Regions from separate parts of the Saliniramus sp. genome, predicted to be linked through region 1. Evidence: predicted binding sites of a transcription regulator. Region 1 holds the regulator's gene; the other holds the start of a gene.

Region 1 (7,180 bases):
CGCCGACGTAATTGTAGGACATCTCGAACAGCACCGGATCGACCCGCTCCGCGATCAGTGCACGGATGAGCCCGGCCTTGGCCTCGCGGAATGCGAGCCCGCCGGTCAGCGCCGCGAGCGCATAGCCGCGCTCCGGATCGGGCCGGCGCGCGAAATGGTCGGCGAGCAGGCGGATCTTGGCATTGCGCCCCGATTCGAAGGCGAGCCGGTCGAGCAGGGCGGCGAATTCCTGCATCACTGGGCTCCCTTCCGAGGCGATGCAATCCGCACCATCATGATTGCGCTTCCTCCTCGCCATAGCCGAGCAGGTTGAGCGGACGCGCCGCAATCCCCTCGCCGGCGCACCAATGCGCCAGCGCATCCGCCTCGCCATGCGTGAGCCAGACCTCGCCGGCGCCGGTTTCGCGGATGGTGGCGATGAGATCGTCCCAATCGGCATGATCGGAGACGACCAGCGGCAGCTCGACGCCCTTCTGGCGCGCACGGGCGCGCACCCGCATCCAGCCGCTGGCAAAGCAGGCGATCGGATCTGGGAACTTGCGCGACCAGCGATCCTGCATGGCCGAGGGCGGGCAGATCACGATCTCGCCGGCGAGCGTAGCGCGATCAGCCGCCGCGACCTTGCGCAGGGGACCGAGATCGATGCCCTGCGCCACGTAATAATCGCTGAGTTTTTCGAGCGCCCCGTGCAGCCAGATCGGGCGGTCATAGCCCTGGGCGCGCAGGAGCGCGATCATGCGCTGCGCCTTGCCGAGCGCATAGGCGCCGACGAGATGAGCGCGGTCGGGAAACAGCTGCGTCGAGGCGATCAGCTTGGCGATCTCATCGCGAATCGGGGGGTGCCGGAAGACGGGCAGGCCGAAGGTCGCCTCGCTGATGAAGACATCGCAGGGCACGCATTCGAAGGCGGCGCAGGTCGGATCCTCACCGCGTTTGTAGTCGCCGGTCACGACGAGGCGCAATCCGCCGCGCTCGATGACGATCTGGGCCGAGCCCAGGACATGGCCGGCGGGGATGAAGCGCACGCTCACATCGCCGATGCGGATCGCCTCGCCATAGGCCGCAGCCTGCGTCGTCTGCGCGTGAGTCTCGCCGTAGCGCAGGGCCATGATGTCGAGGGTCTGGGACGTGGCGAGCACGTGGGCATGGCCAGGCCGGGCGTGATCGGCATGGCCGTGGGTGACCAATGCGCGCGATACCGGGCGCAGCGGATCGATGTGAAAATCCCCTGCCGGGCAATACAGCCCCTGCAGCGTCAGGGTGAGCAGTTCCTCGGCGCGTGGCGTCATGGTCTGCTTTATAGCGCAAGGAGCGGCACAGGACAGGTTCGTTCATCGCTGCAAGCGGGTTCTGGCATTCGCGCGGTTGCCTCGCAGGCCCGTGATGTCCACGTTAAGATGAGAAGTTTCCGGAGCTGACCGATCATGAACAAGCCGCTCGATCTCGATTCCATCGCCACGATGAAATTCGGCGTGGGGCAGAGCGTCCCGCGCAAGGAGGATCCCGTGCTGGTGCGCGGTGAGGGCTCCTATTCGGACGATGTCAATCTCGACGGACAGCTCCATGCCGCTCTGGTGCGCAGCCAGTATCCGCACGGCACGATCCGCAGCGTCGATACCGGTGCAGCCCTCGAGATGGAGGGCGTCGTCGCGGTGATCACCGGGCAGGATCTCGCTGAAGCCGGCTACGGCCCGATCGTCTCGACGCTCGGCTTCAGGAATCGTGACGGCTCGCCGATGAGCAATGTCGCACGCGCTGCCTTCGCCACCGACAAGGTGCGCTATATCGGCGACCCGATCGCCATGGTGGTGGCGAACACCCCCGAACAGGCGCGCGATGCGGTAGAGGCGGTTGAAGTCGACATCGATCCGCTTGATGCGGTGGTTGAGCCGTCGCAGGCGATGAATCCCGATGCGCCGCAGATCTATGACGACATCCCGCAAAACCGCGTCGTCGATTTCCATTACGGTGATGCGGATGCGGTGGGCAAGGCCTTCCGTGACGCCGCACACGTCACCCGCCTGCCGATCGTCTCCAACCGCGTCATCGTCGCATCGATGGAGCCGCGCTCGGCGATTGCGGAATACGATTCGGATGGCGGGCGCTGGACCATGCATATGGGCAGCCAGGGCGTGTTCGGCATGCGCGCGCTGCTCGCCAAGCAGGTGCTGGGTGTCGAGACCGACAAGCTGCGCATCCGCACGCGCCATGTCGGCGGGTCGTTCGGCATGAAATCGGCGGTCTATCCGGAATATGTCGGCCTCCTGCATGCCGCACGCACGCTCGGACGCCCGGTGAAATGGACCGATACGCGCTCGGAGAGCTTCGTCTCCGACACGCATGGCCGCGCCATCGAGCTGGAGGCCTCGCTGGCGCTCGACGAGAAGGGGCGCTTTCTTGCGGTAAAGCTCGAGGGTTTTGCCGATATGGGCGCCTATCTGTGCCACGTCTCGCCGATGTTCTCGACGCTCAACCTCGCCAAGAACGTGGTCAGCGTCTATCGCACCAAGCTCGTCGAGGTGGATGTCGCAGCGGTGCTCACCAATACCTCGCCCATGGGGCCCTATCGCGGGGCTGGGCGCCCGGATGCGAACTACGTCATGGAGCGGTTGATCGATACGGCTGCCGCCGAGATGGGGATCGATCGCGTCACCCTGCGCCGGCGCAACCATGTCAAGCCGTCGCAGATGCCCTATGCCACGCCGGTGGAGACGCTCTATGACAGCGGCGAGTTCACCGCGCTCCTCGACAAGGCGCTCGATGCCGCCGACTGGAAGGGATTTGGCAAGCGCCGCCGTGCGAGCGAGAAGCGTGGCATGCTGCGCGGCATCGGCATTGGCCAGTATCTCGAGGTCACGGCACCACCGGTCAATGAAATGGGCGGTATCCGCTTCGAGAAGGACGGGACGGTGACGATCATCACCGGCACGCTCGATTATGGCCAGGGCCATGCCTCTGCCTTCGCCCAGGTGCTCACCAGCCGGCTCGGCGTGCCCTTCGACAAGATCAATCTGCTCCAGGGCGACAGCGACGAACTGATCGCCGGCGGCGGCACCGGTGGGTCGAAATCGATCATGGCCAGCGGCGCCGCCATTCTTGAGGCGAGCGACAAGGTGATCGAGAAGGGCCGCGCCATCGCCGCCCATGTGCTCGAAGCGGCAGCTGCCGATATCGAATTCGCTGATGGCGGCTTCGCCATCGTCGGTACCGATCGGACCATCGGCATCATGGAGCTTGCCGCGAAACTGCGTGAGGGCATGGCGCTCCCGGAAGACGTACCCGACAGCCTCGATGTCAGCCATGTGCATGAAAGTGCGCCCTCGGCCTATCCCAATGGCTGCCATGTGGCCGAGATCGAGATCGATCCGGAGACCGGGATGGTGCGAATCGACCGCTATGTCGCGGTCAATGATTTTGGCACCATCGTCAATCCGATGCTGGTGACGGGCCAGCTGCATGGCGGAATCGTCCAGGGTTTTGGGCAGGCGGTGATGGAGCGCGTCGTCTATGACGAAAGCGGCCAGTTCGTCACCGGCTCCTTCATGGATTACGCCCTGCCGCGCGCCGAGGATGTGCCTTTCTTCGATTTCGACAGCCATTCCGTGCCAGCCACCACCAATCTGCTCGGAGCCAAGGGCTGCGGCGAGGCGGGTTGCGCGGGGTCGCTGCCGGCGATCATGAACGCGATCGTGGATGCCGTTCGTCCGCTCGGCATCGATCACGTGAACATGCCGGCGACGCCGCAGGTTCTGTGGAAGCTGATCCGCGATGCCCGCGCGGCGCAGGCGGGCTGATCGCGCATCGTGCAAAGATCCCGGAAGTGTTGGCGGGTTCGGCGGTGCGGTGTAAGCTGTTTGGGCATTTCGCTTTTTCGCTTGCAGGGTATCGGCACGGATCATGGCCAATGAAAACGACGCTCCCCGCACCAGCGCCGCGCGGGCCCAGACGCTGAGTGATCTCAATGAACGTTCGCGCGAGATATTCCGGCAGATCGTCGAGAATTATCTCGCATCCGGCGAACCGCTCGGCTCGCGCAATATCTCCCGGCTGCTTTCGGTCTCGCTCTCGCCGGCGAGCGTGCGCAACGTCATGGCGGATCTCGAACATGCCGGGCTGATCTACGCCCCGCATACCAGCGCCGGGCGCCTGCCCACGGAGAGCGGCCTGCGCTTCTTCGTCGATGCCATGCTCGAGATCGGCGATCTCGACCGGGCGGAGCGCGAGCGCATCGAGGTGGAGATGCGGGCCGCCGCCATGGAGCAGAATTTCGAGGGCGCGCTGGCCCAGGCCTCCGCCATGCTCTCGGGCCTGTCGCGCGGTGCAGGCGTGGTGGCGACGACGAAGCAGGATGCACCGCTCAAGCATATCGAATTCGTGCGTCTCGACCCGGCGCGCGCCCTCGTCGTCCTCGTCTCCGAGGACGGCTCGGTGGAAAACCGCCTGCTCGATCTGCCGCCCGGCCTGCCGGCCTCGGCGCTGGTGGAGGCGGGCAACTTCCTCAACGCCCGCATTCGCGGCAAGACGCTGGGCGATATCAAGCATGAAGCTAAGGCGATGCACGAATCCATGGAGCAGGAGCTCGATGCACTCACCGCGCGGCTGATCGAGGCCGGCGTGGCGATGCCGGCCCAGAGCGGCGAAGCGCGCCACCTGATCGTGCGCGGCCAGGCCAATCTGCTGGAGGATCTGAAAGCGATCGAGGATCTCGAACGCATCCGCCTCCTCTTCGATGACCTCGAAACCCAAACCGATGTCGTCGAGCTCCTCACCCGCACCGAACACGGTGAGGGGGTGCGCATCTTCATCGGTTCCGAGAACAAGCTGTTCTCGCTCTCCGGCTCCTCGCTGATCGCAGCCCCCTTCCACGATCCGCAGCAGAAACTCGTCGGCGTCCTCGGCGTCATCGGCCCGACGCGCCTGAACTACGCCCGGATCGTCCCCATGGTCGACTACACCGCCCGCGTCCTCTCGCGCATCATCAAGGAAGGGCGGTGAGGGGGCTCGGGGCGAGGGCTGAGGGCGGGGATCGGAGCTGCAGGGACGCTCACCCGGCATGCGTTATGATTTGAAGCCGCTCGCCGGCGCGGGTCTGGTAGCGGATCAGGTCGAAGCGGGCCATCAGGAATTGGCGATGACGCTCACCAGCGTCGCGCATCGCGCAAACCAGCGTCACCCCACCCTTGATCCTTCCCTTGCGGGGAGGGAAATCGCGCCCTGCATGAGGGCCGCGCCATAACTCCCCTCTCCAGCCCTGCATGACTGGCACAGCCCCCTCGATCAAACCTTGTCGCTTGCCGGGTGAAGGAATATGGTCCCGCCCGCGTGGCGCCGAGGGCGCGGCGCAGCCAGATGACGAGGATGACGGGCCGTGCTGCATATCTCCACCCGGGGCGAAGCGCCCGCGATCGGTTTCAACGATGCGCTCCTGACCGGGCTCGCGCGCGATGGCGGGCTCTACGTGCCGAGAAGCTATCCACAGATCGATGCGCAGACCATTGCCGGCTATGCCGGGCGCCCCTATGCGACCGTGGCGCGCGATGTGCTGGGCCGGCTAGTCGATGGCGAAATCGCCGACGACGCCTTCACCGCCATGGTCGCGGGAGCCTATGCGGATTTCCGGCACCCGGCCACCTGCCCGCTCGTCCAGATCGGTGACAATCTCTTCGTGCTCGAACTCTTTCACGGCCCGACCCTCGCCTTCAAGGATGTTGCGATGCAGCTGCTGGCGCGGCTGATGGATCACGTGTTGAAGGAACGCGGCCAGCGCGCCACCATCGTCGGCGCCACCTCCGGCGATACCGGTTCGGCGGCGGTAGAGGCGTTTTCCGGGCTCGATCAGGTCGACATCTTCATCCTCTATCCGAATGGCCGCGTCTCGGAGGTCCAGCGCCGGCAGATGACGACGGTGGCGGCGCCCAATGTCCATGCCATCGCACTGGAGGGCAATTTCGACGATTGCCAGGCCATCGTGAAAGGCATGTTCAACCATGCCGATTTCCGCGACGCATTGCTGCTCTCGGGCGTGAATTCGATCAACTGGGCCCGCGTCGCGGCACAGGCTGTGTATTATTTCACCGCCGCCGTGGCGCTGGGCGGCCCGCACCGACCCGTCGCCTTCACCGTGCCGACGGGCAATTTCGGTGATATCCTCGCCGGCCATATCGCAAAAGCGATGGGACTGCCGGTGGCTGATCTCCAGATCGCGAGCAATGCCAACGACATCCTGCCGCGTGCGCTGGAAAGCGGCGATTACGCCATCAAGGGCGTGATGCCGACCACCTCCCCCTCGATGGACATCCAGATCTCCTCGAATTTTGAACGTCTGCTCTTCGAGGCCTATGACCGCGACGGCGCGGCGATCCGCGGGCTTATGGGACAGCTCGCACAGGCGCGCGCCTTCACCATCGCTCCAGAGCCGCTGGAGCGCATCCGCGGGGAATTCACGGCGCAGGCCGTCCCCGAGCCGGACGTCGCCGAGGAGATCGGCGTGACGCAGCGCGAAGCGGGCTATCTGCTCGATCCCCATACGGCAATCGGCGTGCGGGCGGCCCGCGCGGCGCTTGAGCATGATCCCGCCACGCCGCGCGTCGTGCTCGCCACCGCCCATCCGGCCAAATTCCCCGATGCGGTCGAGAAGGCCAGCGGCATCCGACCAAGGCTGCCGGCGCATCTGGCCGATCTGTATGAGCGCGATGAGCGTTTCTCCGTGGTGGCGAACGACCAAGGTGCGGTCGAGCGCTTCATCCGGGAGCGCTCGCGCATCGTGGCCGGCGGCTGATCATGAGCACCCATCGCGACATGCAGATCACCGTTCTCGAGAACGGGCTCACGGTGGCCACCGAATCGATGCCCTCGATCGCCACGGTGGCGCTCGGCATCTGGGTCGGGGCCGGGGCGCGCAACGAGCGTGAGGACGAGCACGGGCTGTCGCATCTGATCGAGCACATGGCCTTCAAGGGGACGCGCCGACGGTCGGCCAGGGCCATCGCCGAGGATATCGAGAATGTCGGCGGTGACATCAATGCGGCGACGGGGGTCGAATATACCTGTTATACGGCGCGGGTTCTGGGCGAGGATATCGATGTCGCCCTCGACGTGCTCGGCGACATCCTCACCGATTCGGTGCATGACGAGACCGAGCTCGCACGCGAGCGCGGGGTGATCCTTCAGGAGATCGCTT
Region 2 (7,180 bases), on a different contig from region 1:
AGCCGCACGAAACGCGCGGCTTGCCTGGGCGGATTTCAGAAGAAAACGCGCGTCATCGCAGCCGCTGGAGGGCGGTGGTCATACGTCGGCTACGGCGTTCAAAATGCGTATACATGGCGAGATCAATGCGTTCGCCCGGACGCTTTGTCAAGCGAAAGTGGTGGCTCGACAGGGGCTCAGGCGCGAGACCAGTTTCTGGGAAAGAACAATCCCTTGATGCAGGCCGGGTTTCTCACGGCGATCTGGACGTGGCTCCTGCGATGAATGCCGCTTCCCGGAAAGGCCTTGCCGCCTTCGACGAACATGCCGCGCACCGTATCGAAGGGTTCTGTATCGGGTGTCTCATCTACCATTTCGTGCAGATGACGCAATACCGCGCAATCGAGAAAGCGCAGCAGCAGATCATCTTTCTCCGTGCCGTCCGGGTTCCGATTGGTCGGTAATTCCAGCCCGGAATGCCTACGAATCTTGACGAAGGCGTCGTATGCATTTTTGACCAATTCGACATCTTCCCGCGAAACCAGATCAAGGCAGTTTCGCAGGTCGACAACGGCGCCAATCACGCTCGGATTCTCGTATTCGCCTCTTTGCTTCTTCCACTGTGCCCATTCGAGGGCGCGAAGCGGATCCGACTCCCAGAAATACGCGCCGGGACCGAGCCAGTCGTAGTCCTTCTCGCTCTGGATGACATCGGCCCCGTCGAGCACGGCCTCCGTCGCAACGGAAGCATCACAGCCGTGGAAGCCGAGAACGAAGGATGTGGCGAGGCGTCCCAAGGCAGGTTACGCCGTAACGAGCTTCTTTCGCTTGCCAGAAGCGGGTTTGCCACCGCCGGACTTGCCACCACCGAACTCGGCTCGTAGTTTTCCTTTCTTCGTATAGATGCCTTCCTTAATGAGCATCTCGCGAGCAGCCTGCTTCGAGGTAAGCGCCTGTTTTGTGCGCTCAGCGATCGTTTTGAGTATCTTCTCGTTACGCTGTGCACGATCCATCATCCGCCTGATACCTCCACGATAGTGTCGAAATCGCGAGCCACTGATACGTATATTAAAGATTGCATATTCTTGCAGGGGTTTCCTGCGCCGACAAGCCTCCGCCTGCCCTGCGCGACGAAAAAGGCCCCGGATCGCTCCGGGGCCTCGTAACGGGTATCGGCGCGGGGCCGGGAAGCCGGATCAGAAATCCATGCCACCCATGCCGCCCATGCCGCCGCCGCCCGGCATCGCAGGAGCCGATTCCTTCTTCGGCAGCTCGGCGACCATCGCTTCGGTAGTCACAAGCAGGCTTGCGACGGAAGCGGCATCCTGGAGCGCCGTGCGCACGACCTTCGCCGGATCGACGATACCGGCTTCGAGCAAGTCGACGAAGGTCTCGGTCTGGGCATCAAAGCCGAAGGTGGCCGATGAGTTCTCGTTGATCTTGCCGATCACGATCGAGCCCTCGACACCGGCATTGTCCACGATCTGACGCAGCGGAGCCTCGAGCGCCTTGGAGACGATCTTGATGCCGGCCATGATGTCATGGTTGTCGTCGGTGAGCTTGTCGACCGCGCCCTTGGCACGCAGGAGTGCGGTGCCGCCACCGGGGACGATACCTTCCTCGACCGCCGCACGGGTGGCGTTGAGGGCATCGTCGATGCGGTCCTTCTTCTCCTTCACCTCGATCTCGGAGGAGCCGCCGACGCGGATCACTGCAACGCCGCCCGCGAGCTTGGCCAGGCGCTCCTGGAGCTTTTCACGGTCGTAGTCCGAGGTGGTTTCCTCGATCTGGGCCTTGATCTGCGAAACGCGGGCTTCGATGTCGTCCTTCGAGCCGGCACCGTCGACGATCGTGGTGTTTTCCTTCTCGATGCGCACGTTCTTGGCGCGGCCGAGCATGTCGAGCGTCACGTTCTCGAGCTTGATGCCGAGATCCTCGGAAACGGCGGTGCCGCCCGTGAGGATGGCGATGTCCTCAAGCATGGCCTTGCGACGATCACCGAAGCCGGGTGCCTTGACGGCAGCGATCTTCAGGCCGCCCCGCAGCTTGTTGACGACGAGCGTGGCAAGTGCCTCGCCCTCAATGTCTTCGGCGACGATCAGCAGCGGCTTGCCGGACTGGACGACAGATTCGAGGATCGGGAGCATCGGCTGCAGCGAGGTCAGCTTCTTCTCGTGGATGAGGATGTAGGGATCCTCGAGCTCGGCGACCATCTTCTCGGAATTGGTCACGAAATACGGCGAGAGGTAGCCACGATCGAACTGCATGCCCTCGACGATATCGACTTCCGTTTCAGCGGTCTTGGCTTCCTCGACGGTGATGACACCCTCGTTGCCGACCTTCTGCATGGCATCGGCGATCATCTGGCCGACCAGCTTGTCGCCATTGGCGGAGATCGTGCCGACCTGGGCGACTTCGCCGGAGGAATTCACCGGACGGGCGCGGTTGCGGATGTCCTCGATGGCAGCCTTGACGGCCATGTCGATGCCGCGCTTGAGGTCCATCGGGTTCATGCCGGCGGCGACCGACTTGGCGCCTTCCTTAACGATGGCGTGAGCCAGCACCGTGGCGGTAGTGGTACCGTCACCGGCGGCATCGTTGGTCTTCGAGGCCACTTCGCGCACCATCTGGGCGCCCATGTTCTCGAACTTGTCGGAAAGCTCGATTTCCTTGGCAACCGTCACACCGTCCTTGGTGATCCGCGGGGCGCCGAAGGATTTTTCGATCACGACGTTACGACCCTTGGGGCCGAGCGTGACGCGTACGGCTTCAGCGAGAATTTCGACGCCGCGCAGCATCTTGTCGCGCGCTTCCGTCGAGAATTTGACTTCCTTGGCAGCCATTTTGACACTTCCTTTTGGAATTTCGGGATCACCGGACGCCCTGATCGGGCCGGGATCCCATCTGTTTCAGCGTTGCGGCGGCGCCTTGCGATGCGTCTCGCCACCGGGTTCGACAGCAGGCCGTGCTTACGCGACGACGCCCATGATGTCGGACTCCTTCATGATCAGCAGGTCTTCGCCGTCGATACGGACTTCGGTGCCGGACCACTTGCCGAACAGAACGCGGTCACCCGCCTTGACGTCGAGCGCGGCAACCTTGCCGGTCTCGTCACGCGCACCGGGACCGACGGCGACGATTTCACCTTCCTGCGGCTTCTCCTTGGCGGCGTCGGGAATGATGATACCACCCTTGGTCTTCTCTTCCGCTTCGATGCGGCGAACCACGACACGGTCGTGCAGGGGACGAAAATTCATGTGTGCGTCCTCGTTTTCTCTGGCGTTGGGGCCCGGTATGCGCTACGCGAGGCCCCGATTGAACACGCTGCTAGCACTCGCAGTCAGTGAGTGCCAGCGCTGGGGTGGACATAAGCGCGGCGCTGCATTCTGTCAAGACATTCGCCCTTGCATGAGGACATTGCTGCGCCGCCGGTTTGCCAAGGCGCATATGGGTCTTGTGCGCGCGGGCGGTTGACCCGCGTCGGATGCAGCCCAGAATGAACACAAACCAGCCGTCCCTGACAACAAGGCGCAAACATGAGCGAAACGCCCCGCAACCATGAATCCGCACCCGAAAAGGCAAAGGCTTCCCCGGGCAAGCCGCCGCGTGTCGGCCTGTTCGTCACCTGCCTCGTCGATCTGATGCGTCCGTCGGTGGGATTCGCCGCGGCGCGGCTGCTGGAGGAAGCGGGCTGCACTGTGCATGTGCCGGCGCAGACATGCTGCGGCCAGCCGGCCTATAATTCCGGTGATCGCGGCACCACCCGCGATCTGGCGGAGCAGGTGATCGATGCATTTGCAGGCTTCGATTACGTCGTGGTGCCTTCAGGCTCCTGCGCCGGCATGATCCGCACACATTACCCGGAACTCTTTCACGACGATCCGAACTGGCTGCCGCGCGCGAATGCCCTCGCCGCCAAGACCTATGAGCTGACGAGTTTCCTCGTCGACGTGATGTTCCATACCCGCACCGGTGCCAGCTTCCACCGGCGCGTGACATATCACGATTCCTGCGCCGGCCTGCGCGAGCTCGGCGTCCAGAACCAGCCGCGCAAGCTGCTCGCCGGGGTCGAGGGGCTCGAACTGGTCGAGATGCCGGAATCTGACGTCTGCTGCGGTTTCGGTGGAACCTTCGCAGTGAAATACGGCGAGATTTCCAACGCCATCGTCGAGGCGAAGACGAAGAATATAACCGATTCCGGCGCTCCGGTCCTGCTCGCCGGCGATCTCGGTTGCCTGATGAACATGGCGGGCAAGCTCTCGCGCGACGGCAAGACGGTCGAGGTGCGCCATGTCGCCGAGGTGCTCGCCGGCATGACGGAGGAACCGGCGATCGGGGCGCAGGACTGACGGCAATCTGCCGAGGCCTCGACCGGTGATGCCGGGCGCCGGATCGGCGCCATTGCAATTCGCGGCGCGATGGTTCAAACGGATGCGCAAAACAGGTCCGGCTTCCGGCGCATGCCCAGTGGTCGGCGCCCGGCCCCTCCGCCGTCGAACTGGCACGTATCCATGACCGAGCAGATCCGTCCCGACAATCCCGTTTCGATCCGTCGCACCTTCGCCATCATCTCGCACCCTGACGCGGGCAAGACCACGCTGACCGAGAAGCTCCTGCTCTTCGGCGGCGCGATCCAGCTCGCCGGTGAGGTCAAGGCCAAGCGCAACCGGGTCAACACGCGCTCGGACTGGATGAATATCGAGCGCCAGCGCGGCATCTCGGTGATGACCTCGGTGATGACCTTCGAATATGACGGGCGCGTCTTCAACCTGCTTGACACGCCGGGCCACGAGGATTTCTCGGAGGATACCTACCGCACGCTGACCGCAGTGGATTCCGCCATCATGGTGATCGACGCTGCCAAGGGTATCGAGGATCGTACCCGCAAGCTGTTCGAGGTCTGTCGCTTGCGCGACATCCCGATCGTCACCTTCATCAACAAGATGGACCGCGAGACGCGCGATCCGTTCGACCTGCTCGACGAGATCGAGAAGACGCTCGCACTCGATACGGCGCCGGTGACCTGGCCGATCGGGCGCGGCAAGGATTTTGCCGGCACCTACAACCTCGCGCAAAACACCATCCGACGCCTCGATTCCGAGGTGGAGGCGACGCCGGTATCGGGGCCGGAAGACGTGGTGTTCGACGAATTGCTCTCGCAATACGATGTCGATGAATGGCGCGAAGAGGTGGAGCTGGCGCGCGAGGGGCTGCGCCCCTTTGACCTCTCCGCCTTCCGCGAGGGGCATCTGAGCCCGGTCTTCTTCGGCAGCGCGCTGCGCAATTTCGGTGTTCGCGATCTGATCGATTCGCTCGGTGCCATCGCGCCGCCGCCGCGTGCCCAGGAGGCCGAGGGGCGCATGGTCGAGGCGGATGAGCGCAAGATGACGGGCTTCATCTTCAAGATCCAGGCCAATATGGATCCCAACCACCGCGACCGCATCGCCTTCATGCGCGTCTGCTCGGGCAAGCTGACGCGGGGGATGAAGGCGAAGCTGGTGCGCACTGGCAAGCCGATCACTTTGTCTGCGCCGCAATTCTTCTTCGCCCAGGACCGCGCCATCGCCGATGAGGCCTATGCCGGCGACGTGGTCGGCATTCCCAATCACGGGACTTTGCGCATCGGCGACACGCTGAGCGAGGGCGAGCAGATCGTGTTTCGCGGTGTGCCCAGCTTCGCCCCCGAGCTCATGCGCCGCGTCAAGATCAGCGATGCGATGAAGCAGAAGAAACTGCGCGAGGCGTTGCAGCAGCTCGCGGAGGAGGGCGTCGTACAGCTCTTTATCCCGTTCGACGGTTCGGGCGCCATCGTCGGCGTGGTCGGCGCGCTGCAGCTGGATGTGCTCAAGGAGCGGCTGGGGGCCGAGTATAATCTGCCGATCGATTACGAGCCGGTGCGCTTCAGCATCTGCCGCTGGGTCGAGGCGGATGACCGGGCCGAACTCGACAAGTTCATGACCGCGAACAATTCCGCCATGGCCAACGATCTTGACGGGGCCCCGGTCTTCATGGCGCCGTCGCCCTTCTCGCTGCAATACGATGCCGAGCGCTGGCCGGCGATCCGCTTTACCGACGTCAAGGATTATCAGCGCAAGTCGGATTGAACGGCGACTACGTATGTATCGCGATGGCGGGCGGATTGTGCGGATGCGACAAGGGGAGAGAAGGCAACCTCTGTCGCAAAGCGCCCGATGGACAAGCAAACACAGTTCAACATCTGGTACTGGGTCGCGGCTCTTGCCGGGCTGATGCTGTTGCAATTCTTCCTGACGACGGGTCAGGTCGCGCAGATCAGCTATTCCGAGTTCCAGCAGTATTTGCGCGAAGGTCGGATCGCGCAGGTCGAGGTTTCCGAGCGCCACCTCCGCGGCAGGTTTGATCCGCCGCTTGCCGGCGGCGAGAGTCAGTTCTCGACCGTGCGCGTCGCGCCCGAAATCCTCGATCGCCTCGCGGAGCATCAGGTCGAGGTCGTCGGGCGGATCGAGGATACGTTCCTGCGCGATCTGCTTTCCTGGATGCTGCCACTTCTGCTTTTCATCGGTATCTGGATCTTCCTGCTGCGCCGGATGGCCGGCGGCATGGGCGGGGGGATGATGCAGATCGGCAAGAGCAAGGCCAAGATCTACGTCCAGACCGATACCAAGGTCAGCTTCGACGACGTCGCCGGGGTGGACGAAGCCAAGGACGAGCTCAAGGAGATCGTCGATTTTCTCAAGGACCCCGTGGATTATTCGCGGCTGGGCGGGCACATGCCCAAGGGCGTGCTCCTCGTCGGCCCGCCGGGCACCGGCAAGACGCTGATCGCGCGCGCTGTGGCGGGCGAGGCGCAGGTGCCGTTCTTCTCGATCTCCGGCTCGGAATTCGTCGAGATGTTCGTCGGTGTCGGCGCGGCGCGGGTGCGCGATCTGTTCGAGCAGGCCCGCAAGCACGCGCCGGCGATCATCTTCATCGACGAGCTCGACGCCCTCGGGCGGGCGCGCGGCGCGGGCCCGAGCATGGGTGGCCATGACGAAAAGGAGCAGACGCTGAACCAACTGCTCGTCGAGCTTGACGGGTTCGACGCCTCGATCGGTGTGGTGCTGCTGGCGGCGACCAACCGTCCTGAAATCCTCGATCCGGCGCTGCTGCGCGCCGGACGGTTCGACCGGCAGGTGCTGGTTGATCGGCCCGACAAGATCGGCCGCGCGCAGATCCTGCACGT

The links. Region 1 encodes HrcA, which represses chaperone genes, less so after heat shock. Its sites were predicted from a motif close to GTTAGCACTCNCNNNNNGNGAGTGCTAAC; they were not measured.
Region 2: groES (co-chaperone GroES) is a predicted target of HrcA. The motif match lies at 3,306-3,334, and genes of this name have one in related genera.

What each region holds. Positions count from the first base shown of each region.
Region 1 covers NZ_DATGCW010000007.1:14,696-21,875, reverse strand. Annotated here, with positions in the region: gene VKP01_RS00325 (cisplatin damage response ATP-dependent DNA ligase) at 1-235, opposite strand, end outside; gene VKP01_RS00320 (ligase-associated DNA damage response exonuclease) at 273-1,289, opposite strand; gene VKP01_RS00315 (xanthine dehydrogenase family protein molybdopterin-binding subunit) at 1,425-3,794, shown strand; gene hrcA (heat-inducible transcriptional repressor HrcA) at 3,898-4,995, shown strand; gene thrC (threonine synthase) at 5,369-6,778, shown strand; gene VKP01_RS00300 (pitrilysin family protein) at 6,781-7,180, shown strand, end outside.
Region 2 covers NZ_DATGCW010000152.1:4,318-11,497, forward strand. Annotated here, with positions in the region: gene VKP01_RS07220 (hypothetical protein) at 177-776, opposite strand; gene VKP01_RS07225 (hypothetical protein) at 783-995, opposite strand; gene groL (chaperonin GroEL) at 1,176-2,822, opposite strand; gene groES (co-chaperone GroES) at 2,949-3,236, opposite strand; gene VKP01_RS07240 ((Fe-S)-binding protein) at 3,516-4,328, shown strand; gene VKP01_RS07245 (peptide chain release factor 3) at 4,491-6,083, shown strand; partial or broken gene ftsH (ATP-dependent zinc metalloprotease FtsH) at 6,171-7,180, shown strand, end outside.